DNA from 2 places in the Lysinibacillus parviboronicapiens genome. Region 2 is predicted to be linked to the other one. Evidence: riboswitches for the same ligand, from Rfam matches in the RefSeq annotation. Region 2 holds a riboswitch; the other holds the start of a gene.

Region 1 (5,385 bases), 1.9 Mb from region 2:
ATAAACCACTAAAATAATAGCTAATGTAATAAACGCTAAAGCAACATTGGAACCAGATGCAAAATCTGGTGCACCTTGTCCACCCGCCATATTGTTCAATGCAACTGGCAATAATGAGATACCAATAATCGATACAACAGAACCGGTTACAACTGGTGGGAAGAATTTCACTAGCTTACCAAAAAAGCCTGCAATCACTACCACGATTAAACCAGATGCAATAATCGAACCATAGATATCTGTAATCCCTTGCTCAGGATTGGTTCCTATTGCGATAATCGGACTAACCGCTGTGAACGTACAACCCAGTACTACTGGTAAACCAATACCGATAAACTTGCCAGAATAAACTTGTAACAGTGTTGCGATACCACACATCATAATGTCTATCGCCACTAAGTACGTCATTTGTTTAGCATCAAAGCCAAGTGCCCCACCAATAATCAGCGGCACTAAAATGGCACCGGCATACATCGCAAGTAAGTGTTGAATAGCTAGTGTCGTTGCTTTAAAGTTATTCATTACGCGCGATCCTCCGCAAATGTTACTTTGCCATCTTCTAAAGAATTGACAATTGCTAAAGATTCCACGCGAATACCTTGTTGTCGTAATAATTTCCCGCCATCTTGGAAGCCTTTTTCAATAACGATACCTACTCCGACAACATTTGCACCTGCTTGGGATGCGATGTCTAATAATCCTTTCACCGCTTCACCGTTTGCAAGGAAGTCGTCAACGATTAAGACATTATCGTCTGCGTTTAAAAAATTACGTGATACTGAAATATCATTTGTTTCGTTTTTTGTGAAAGAGTGTACTTCGGAAGAATAAAGATTATCTGATAGTGTTAGAGATTTCCGTTTACGAGCAAATACAACTGGAGCTCCGATTTCCAGCCCAAGCATGACTGAAGGTGCAATACCTGAAGATTCGATCGTCAGTACTTTCGTAATAATTTGGTCAGAGAAGCGATTTGCAAACTCATGTCCAATTTCCTTCATAAGCTGTGGATCAATTTGATGATTTAAAAACGAATCTACTTTTAATACAGATGAAGATAAAACTTTACCTTCTTGCATGATTTTGTCATGTAATAACTTCATTTCCTTAAATCCTTCTTTCTTATTGATAATAGAAAAAACGCTGAATACTTTGATTCCAATCATCTACGAGTGGAGCAAAGCGTTCAGCGCAAAAACGTCGACACAATTAGAAAAACGGCTCACCAACTTGTAGGAGGTCTTCTAAAACATTGCTACCCATAGTCGATTCATTTACGGTAAATCGGTAGAAACTCGCGAGCCCTATTCTCGCTATTATATGAGTGAAATGGTATTAAGCTGTTAGAATGTCCTTATTATAAACATCCACTTTTGTACATTCAATATGAATATTAATAATAGGATTATTTTAAATTTTCGGAATTAACTGGTATTCCTGCACTTTTTGACAGTGAACGTTCGTGTTTCACATCAATGTTCTGATTATATCAGACTATTTTCGACCATGCTAGTCATTATTTTGATAAATGGAAAGGTACTGTCATAATGACGACATTTTTGTGAAATAACAGCGATGTACGAATTAATAGACTCGATTGATTGTGTAACATATGATGCCAACCTTTTTTCGGTAAAAATTGTGGAATGACAACTGTAACTTGATAATCTGTTTTCGCATATTGATGTTCAACCTTGTCGATAAATTTTTTCAATGGTTGTGTAATACTACGATACTGCGAATAGTAAGTGACAAGTCGCACATCTGGTTTCCAAGCCTTCCATTTCTCTTCAAATGCTTTTGCATCTGCTTGATCGAATGCCACATAGAAGGCAATAATTTTCTCTACCTTTAGCGACTGCGCATAATGCAATGAGTTTTCTACCACTTTAGTAATGCCCGCTACTGGCACAATAAAGACATTGCCCTCTACATTCGGTAATGCTCCATGATCTAATCTGAGCTGTTCTCCCACTGCATCATAATGTAGCTTAATGCGATGAAACAGCCCAATAATAATTGGTAAAAATATAAATACTGGCCATACTTGGGCTAACTTTGTCACAAAAAACATCATCGCAACAATAAATGAAATCGCTGCACCAATCGTATTCACAGTAAATTTTGCCATCCAGCCACTTGGCTTTTCACGCCACCATTTTCGAATCATACCTGTCTGGGCTAATGTAAACGGGATAAAAACACCCACTGCATAAAGTGGAATTAAAAGCTCTGTTGTCCCATCAAACAAAATAATTAGCACAATTGCTGCTGCCCCAAGCATCAAAATGCCATTCGAATAGCCAAGACGATCCCCACGAATTTGAAATATTCTTGGAATAAAGCCGTCCTTCGATAAATTTACCGCAAGTAACGGAAAAGCTGAATAACCTGTATTGGCAGCAAGCACCAATATCATTGCAGTTGTTCCTTGCACAATATAGTAAAACATATTGCGCCCAACACTCGCCTCTGCAATTTGTGATACCACTGTTGCCTGTTCATTTGGTACCACTCCATAGAAATAGGCTAGACTCACGATACCAATAAATAGCACCGCTAAAATGCCTCCCATTGCTAGTAAAGTTTTAGCTGCATTTGTGGGAGCAGGATTTTTAAAATTTGGTATGGCATTAGAAATTGCTTCTACACCTGTCAGAGCAGAACTACCTGAAGCAAATGCCTTTAATAATAGAAACAGGCTAATCCCCGCAACTGGTGTACCTATTTTTGGATGGAGATCTGCGGGTACTTGCCCTGTTGCTACATTATAAATCCCTACTGCAATTAATAGCAGCATTACTGCTACAAATAGGTATACAGGGTAAGCTAAAATGGATGCAGATTCTGTAACACCTCGTAGATTTAAAAGCGTTAAACAAATAACAAAAAACACAGCAATGACTACGTTATATGCATGTAAGCTTGGGAAGGCCGAAGTAATAGCATCCGTTCCCGCAGAAACACTAACAGCAACTGTTAATATATAATCCACGAGTAGTGAACCACCTGCTACAAGACCTGCATTGACACCTAAATTTTCACGAGAGACGACATATGCCCCACCACCATGTGGATAGGCAAAAATAACCTGACGATACGATAAGATGAGTGCCACGAGCAGCACTGCTACTCCGAATGCTATCGGTAAAGAATACCAAAATGCAACCGTACTTACTGTCATGAGCACTAATAAAATTTGCTCTGGTCCGTACGCAACAGATGACAACGCATCCGATGATAAGATAGCAAGCGCCTTTGTTTTACTAAGCTTTTGTTCCCCGAGTGCATCGGATTTTAAAGGTTTTCCGATAACATAACGTTTGAATGAAGATCCCATACTAAACACCTTCTAGTTTCATAGAGTGTGTTTCTCGTTTCTAAATCAATATTCGCTTAGACAGGCTTGCTACCGCTTCAATACTACAACACGATAGCTGAATGAAGATAAAAAACGTCTACAAGTCATCACTAAATACGACTTGTAGACGTTTTTTCGTCTGCAAGCTTCAATTTTTCTGCTCTTAACGCTTACGGGGTTAGCTGTCGGATTCGGGCCATGAGTAGCCCTACTCTTCAGTAATAAAGAGATTCACCCCAAGGATTGCCTATACAATCCACGAAATTGGTTCCCCCGCGTCTATTTGCTTCAGCGATTTAGAAATTTGAAACTTTTATAATGATGTCATATTACGCTTGTCAATTGAAAAAGTAAAGGTGAAAAGTATAGGTATTGTATATTTTTTTAAGATAGCTTATCAGTACCTTAGCCAACAAAGAGGGCTGAACGATTTCCATCCCCTTCTTAACGTAAAAAACTACCTTAAAAGTATACACTCACTTTTAAGGTAGCTGTCCGATTTTAATCTTCAATATCTTGTTCAAAACTCACAATTTCGCCTGTCAAAGCATTGATGTCTATTTCATATTCAAGCTGTCCGTCTACGATTTCAATTTCATAAACGCCATCATCCATCTTGATTTTTGTCACTGTACCCTTTGCCTTCGTTAAAGCTTTTTCTATTGCCTGCTCTTTTGTTATTGTAGTTGCTGTAGTGTTAGTCGTAGCTTGGAGATTTCCCCCCATATCGTCATCTAAATCATCATTGTCTAATCGTTCTTTCTTTTGCTTCAACAACTTTCCTGTAACGGCATCGAATTTCAAGTCATATTCTTCCGTTTCAGTGCGAACCTCTACTTCGTATACAGAATTGTAACGATTCTTTTCGAATTCGATGTCTGACACCGTACCATTTACTACTGATAATGCCTTTTTCTCAATTTCTTGCATTGTTAGAATCTTTTTCTCTTGTGCATTCCCTGTTAATAAAGATGTCGAGCCAATTACCGCACCAATGCCAAGGACACCAACTATTGCCGGAATTATAACGATCTTTTTCATATCCATCTCTCCTTTGTTTTATCTATCCTTAGCTTATCAAGTAAAGATGATAGGACAATAAGAGAAAGATTAGAATTTCATGAGAAGACCTTTTTCTTTATATCAGCTCTTTAATGATCGTTGTCCCAAGTAACTGACAACACTTTACCAGAAACTGCATGTATTTGAAAAACAGCCTCATCCTTGTCGGTTTCGATTTCCACTAAGTAATAACCGCCATCTTCTGTTTTCTCATAATCAACCGAATCAACTTCGCCATTTAGCTGCTGTAAGGCAATTTGAATCGCCTGCTGCTTGGAAATTACACTTGTTCCTTCATCAGGCTCTGTCGCCTGCTGCACCTCTACCTCTGTTAATACCTTTCCAGTATAAGCATCAAGCGTAAGCTTTTTCACCATATCTTCTTTCTTAATTTGCACCATATAGGTAGTGTCAGTTAAGGTTACACTGTCTATCACACCAGGAGTATGGGCTAATGCTCTTGGCCGAATTTCTTGCTCTGTGAGCAGTTTATTAGCGGGCTTTTTAATTTTTAAATTACTTACCTGTTGTGTATGCTGATTCAACTCAATAGCATAGGTAGCACCACCTCGGAAAAAAACTATTTCGTAGTTCTCTCCTCTTTTCTTAATATGCTCCACTTGTCCATTATAAAGCTCTTCGATACGTGAAATTGCCTCTGCTTCTCCTAGCGGTTTATCGCGAAAGAAACGATCTTGCAGAAACCATAGTGAAAAACTGCATAAAATGATCATTATCGAAACTGGAATCGTCCATTTTTTCATCATTGCTCCTCCTTCGGCACGTGCAGTGTAAAGGAAGAACCCTTCCCAACTATACTTTTGACCTCAATTGTAATAGCTAGCTGATCGGCAAGCTCCTGCGCAATAGCTAGCCCTAAACCTGTACCTCCAGTTTTTCGATTGCGGTCCTCTGCTACTCGATAAAAGCGCTCAAATAAATGTGGGATATGTGCTTCTGGA
Region 2 (5,385 bases):
ATTTAACTAGGTTTTTTTAAAGATGAAAGACCACTCGTTAGTGAGTGGTCCAGTCTAGTTCCTTGGTAGATGGTTTTAATTTAAGATTTTAAAAAATTTAAAGCAAAAGCTCATAATCTTTTTACTCACCTATTCCTGTACACACGCCTGCCTAATTTTAATTAGCCCCAATCTAGCCCCACTTAGCCCCAAAACAATACAATTTTATGCTTTACTTTGCATTATTAAAAATACATTTAGAAGGTATAAAGCTTTAAAATAAAGGGATTACAACCCAGTATCTATTGAGTTTGCAATGAAGTAAAACTACAGATTCAAATTATTAGTATTATGTGCATATAGAAGAAAGGGGTAGTTCGTGATGAACTACCCCTTTTTTATGCAAAGAATGATGCAGTCAATTTTAATAGATAATGTGTGCTTTTTATTCTATATTTGCAAATAAAGCGAGATCAGACTTATGTCCAATCATCACTAATAAATCTTCCTCTTCGATAATTTGTTCAGGAGATGGAGAAATGATGATTGTTCCTTTTCGCACGATGGCGATGGCACTAACATTGTATTTAGCCCGAATGTCCAAATCACGTAAGTTTTTTCCAGCCATCTTAGAAGGAATCATAATTTCTTCTACACTATATTCCTTAGACAATTCAATATAATTTAACATATTGGGAGAGAGGAGCTGATTAGCCACCCGTTCACCCATATCTCTCTCTGGGTAAATAATCCAGTCAGCTCCGACTTTGTCTAACACTTGCCCGTGTCTTTTTCCTAGAGCTTTTGCAATTACTTTTTTAATACCAAGTTCTTTGAGTAATGAAACGGTCAATATACTAGATTGCATATCGTTACCAATAGCGACGATGACACAATCAAAATTTGTAATTCCTATGGAGGTTAATGCCTTTTCTTCAGTGGTATCAGCTACGACTGCATGTGTCACAAAGAATTCAGCATCCTCGACCCTTTCTTCATTCACATCAATACCTAGAACTTCCTGTCCTGCTTCGTGTAATCTCCGTGCTACACTTGTTCCAAATCTTCCTAAACCGATTACAGCATATTGTTTTATGGTCATAATAGTCAGCTCCTTGCATGTAATTAACCAATCATGATATTTCCTTTTGGATGTCGATAAGCTTGTGATTTTCTCCGTTTTGTAATAGCGAAAGCAATGGTTAATGGCCCTAATCTACCTGCAAACATGGTAAATATGATGAGTATTCGACCAAATGGAGTTAGTTCAGGAGTTAACCCCATAGAAAGTCCAACTGTACCGAATGCTGAAGTTGCTTCAAATAAATACAGGATAAAGTTGTGACCTTGTTCTGTAATACTGAGTATTATGGTGACAAGTACAACAATCATCATCCCACACATGGTTACAGTCAGTGCTTTTAGAATCGTTTCAACTACAATTCTACGTCTAAATAAGACCACATCTTCTTTTCCTCTAATTTGTGACCAGAGCGTGGCAACTAAAACAGCAAAGGTTGTAATTTTAATTCCCCCTGCCGTAGAACCAGAACCTCCTCCGATAAACATGAGCAAAATTATTAAAAATAACGTGGAATGAGTTAAATCACCGATAGAAAGAGTATTTGATCCAGCCGTTCTTGGCGTAACTGCCTGGTAAAACGAACCTAATATTTTCCCCCATTCAGATAAAGGACCAATTGTCTTGTTATTATCGTATTCGAACAAGAAGATTAACAGTGTAGCTCCTACGGTTAAAACAGTCGTCGTAAACAAAACAATCTTCGAATGCACTGATAAACGTCGCGTATCGCGATATTCATACAATTCATTCATAACGATAAAGCCTAACCCACCAATGGTAATAAGGGCACAAATAGTCAAAACGACAAACGGGTCATCAACATAAGCAGTCAGACCTTGAAAACCTCCCATTAAATCAAAGCCAGCATTATTAAAGTTGGATATTGAGTGGAAGAAGCCGAAATAAATAGCTGTAGCTAATTCCATATCAAATGAAAAGCGAATGGATAAAATAATCCCACCCATTACTTCAATAACAACAGTGAAAATAATTATTCTCTTAACCAATTTTACAAGTCCAGCTATTGAGATGTTATTAAACGCCTCTTTTAACAGTAGTCTTTCTTTTAATGAAATCTTTTTTCCTAATAGTAAAAATAAAAATGTTGCAAATGTCATAAACCCTAAGCCACCTATTTGAATAAGGGCTAAAATAACTAACTCACCAAACGTAGAAAAAGTGTCACCGGTGTCTACAACGATTAGACCCGTTACACATGTTGCAGAGGTAGCTGTGAACAAAGCATTTAAAAATGACAGACCTTTTCCGTCTTCAGTAGCTATAGGAAGCATTAGTAAGAGTGCCCCGATAATAATAATCGTTGCAAAGCCTAGCACAAGAACTTTCGGCGGATTAAGAAAATCTTTAATTTTTTTCATGATGATCTCCTCATGAATGGACAGTAAAACACAGATATCCACTCTATAATCTGTAAACTTAATATTATTTATTTGTTTATAGGCATAAGAAAAAGACCATTGTCTATGTATGTTAGAGTGCTGGATAATTTAGGCGTCACAAATAAGCAATCTAAATACTGGTGGTCTTCATGACCTCCTTCGCTTTAGCCGACGAAGTTAGCTGACGGGTAGGATGGCGAAAGAGTTTCTCATCCCTTCTACAATTTGCAGAATTAACCCCAAAAAATTGGTTCCTCCGTTCCCAATACTGAGATTAGGCAGATATGAAATTGAATGAGATTATTCTACGCCCATTTTCTATTTTTTGTAAACCCCTTATTTTTAGGTAAAGCATATGTATTTATTGTTGTCCAAATGCTAACTATAAATTCTCGAAAATAATTCGAATTCTTTCTATTGACCATTATTAGACAATACGATATAATTCTTTAGTACACAACAGTTGGTTATTTGCCTATTTGTGTATTGACGTGTGTTCGGAGGGAGGGAAAGAGAGATGTCAAAAACTGTCGTTCGCAAAAACGAATCGCTTGAAGATGCTCTTCGCCGCTTCAAACGTACTGTATCAAAAAGTGGTACAATTCAAGAAGTTAGAAAGCGCGAGTTCTACGAAAAACCTAGCGTAAAACGTAAAAAGAAATCAGAAGCTGCACGTAAACGTAAGTGGTAATTTAATTTCCCATTAAAAATCCCTACGTTCATAACACGCAATTTTATGGTTCACTGAGCAGACAATGATATACCTGAAATTAATCATACTTATGGTTAATTTCAGGTATTTTACATGTTGCTCTATTTTGCGGTACATATTGCTGAAGCCGAATGAAGTCATCTTTGATTTCATTCGGCTTTTTATGTATCATATTCGAGCGTTTGCTAAGACTTTGAATGAAAAACCTTTAAAAGGTAATGAATCGCCGTAGCGCTTATGGTTCATTGCGGAAGTATTTTGGATATCGAAAGGAATTGGAAAACACCCCACAGAGTAAAGTTTCACTGTATAATAAAATGAAAGGAATTGTGAAACTTTTTACAAGGTCATTCGTATATAAGAAGAGAAGCATGTTAGAAGGGAGGGAAAAAGATGCGAAAAAGGAGGATCCTTAGCTATTTGATGGTCATATGGATGACTTTTTTGTTAGCGTTTCCATTGACATCTGCTTTTGCGAGTAGCAAGGTATACCATGTGCCTATTCATGATGAAGTCGAACGAGGACTTCACGCATTTTTAGAACGAGCATTTAAAGAGGCAGAGGATAATTATGCGGAAGCAATTATACTAGACATACATACGCCTGGTGGATTCGTCAATGCAGCAAGTGACATCGCCATGCTTATGGATGCCACATCGATTCGCACGATTGCTTACATTAATAAAGATGCGCATTCAGCAGGTGCTTTTTTAGCCTTGCATGCAGATGAAATCTATATGGTGCCAAATGGAACAATTGGAGCAGCGGCGGTCATTGACTCAGCAGGAAATGCGGCAGATTATAAGGCTCATAGTGCATGGCTAGCACAAATGCAAGCGGCAGCAGAAACGTCTAATCGTAATCCTAAATATGCCCTAGCAATGGCGGATTCATCTATTGATTTACCGGAATTCCGAGCAGGCGGCAAAAATTTATTAACATTATCGGCATCTGAGGCGCGGGAAGTAGGCTATTCCGAAGGTACTGTATCGAATTTTCAAGAACTACTAGCCGATACTAATTTAAAGGGTAGTGACATTGTATCAATTGAACCGACTTTTGCAGAAAAAATTGCTCGTTTTATTACAAATCCAATCATAGTACCAATTTTACTATCGATTGCAAGTTTAGGACTTGTCATGGAGCTGTATTCGCCAGGTTTCGGTGTTCCGGGTATAATGGGATTATCGTCTCTAGGGTTATTTTTCTTCGGTCATATGGTGGCAGGTTTTGCGGGCTATGAAACATTACTGTTGTTTATTGCTGGATTAGCACTTGTCATTGCGGAGTTTTTTGTCCCCGGAGGCATTGTTGGTATTTTAGGTGGTGTGCTTATATTACTTAGTTTGTTACTGGCTGGTGCAAACATGATGCAAATGGTTGTGGCAATTTTCATTGCACTCGTAGTAGCAATAATAGGAATGGTGATCCTGATGAAATTTTTCGGAAAAAAAATGCATGTTTTAAACAAGCTTGTCCTGATGGATGCGACAACAACGGAAGAAGGTTATGTGTCCAATGTTAATCGCATTGAGTTGCTTGGGAAGGTGGGGAAAACGATGACACCACTCCGTCCTTCAGGTACGATGCAATTTGGCAGTGAACGTATTGATGTAGTATCAGAAGGTGGCTACGTTGATGCAAGTAAGTATGTAGAAATCATTAAAGTAGAAGGCTCACGTGTTGTCGTGAGACCAACAAACAAAGAGATGGAGGAATTATAAATGGGATTTGATTTAGCTCTAATTGGGCCAGTGGTCGGGCTAGTTTTACTATTCATTGTACTAGCGGTATTCTTTACCTTTGTACCAGTGGCACTATGGATTTCTGCTTTAGCAGCAGGTGTCCGTGTTAGTATTTTCACATTAATCGGGATGCGTTTACGTCGTGTAATTCCGTCACGAATTGTTAATCCGTTAATTAAAGCACATAAAGCAGGCTTACCTGTTACGATTAATCAACTAGAAAGTCACTATTTAGCAGGCGGTAATGTTGACCGTGTTGTCAATGCGTTAATTGCAGCGCATCGAGCAAATATTGAGTTATCTTTTGAGCGCTGTGCAGCCATTGATTTAGCAGGTCGTGATGTATTAGAAGCGGTACAAATGTCGGTTAACCCGAAAGTTATTGAAACGCCATTTATTTCAGGTGTGGCGATGAACGGTATCGAAGTTAAAGCAAAAGCACGTATTACAGTGCGTGCCAATAT

What was found. A riboswitch is a leader RNA that binds a small molecule or an ion and turns the genes downstream of it on or off. The one in region 2 is predicted to bind cyclic di-AMP.
Region 1: linked by a shared signal. The riboswitch ahead of C9J31_RS01580 (APC family permease) and the one ahead of C9J31_RS15420 (TrkH family potassium uptake protein) in region 2 are both predicted to bind cyclic di-AMP.

Annotation. Positions count from the first base shown of each region.
Region 1 is NZ_CP073713.1:291,640-297,024, reverse strand. It holds gene C9J31_RS01590 (nucleobase:cation symporter-2 family protein) at 1-522, opposite strand, end outside; gene C9J31_RS01585 (xanthine phosphoribosyltransferase) at 522-1,103, opposite strand; purine riboswitch at 1,243-1,344, opposite strand; gene C9J31_RS01580 (APC family permease) at 1,517-3,340, opposite strand; cyclic di-AMP (ydaO/yuaA leader) riboswitch at 3,515-3,665, opposite strand; gene C9J31_RS01575 (PepSY domain-containing protein) at 3,863-4,402, opposite strand; gene C9J31_RS01570 (PepSY domain-containing protein) at 4,513-5,190, opposite strand; gene C9J31_RS01565 (sensor histidine kinase) at 5,187-5,385, opposite strand, start outside.
Region 2 is NZ_CP073713.1:3,198,016-3,203,400, reverse strand. It holds gene C9J31_RS15430 (RES family NAD+ phosphorylase) at 1-20, shown strand, start outside; gene C9J31_RS15425 (potassium channel family protein) at 425-1,081, opposite strand; gene C9J31_RS15420 (TrkH family potassium uptake protein) at 1,105-2,442, opposite strand; cyclic di-AMP (ydaO/yuaA leader) riboswitch at 2,615-2,754, opposite strand; gene rpsU (30S ribosomal protein S21) at 2,981-3,154, shown strand; gene C9J31_RS15410 (NfeD family protein) at 3,569-4,900, shown strand; gene floA (flotillin-like protein FloA) at 4,901-5,385, shown strand, end outside.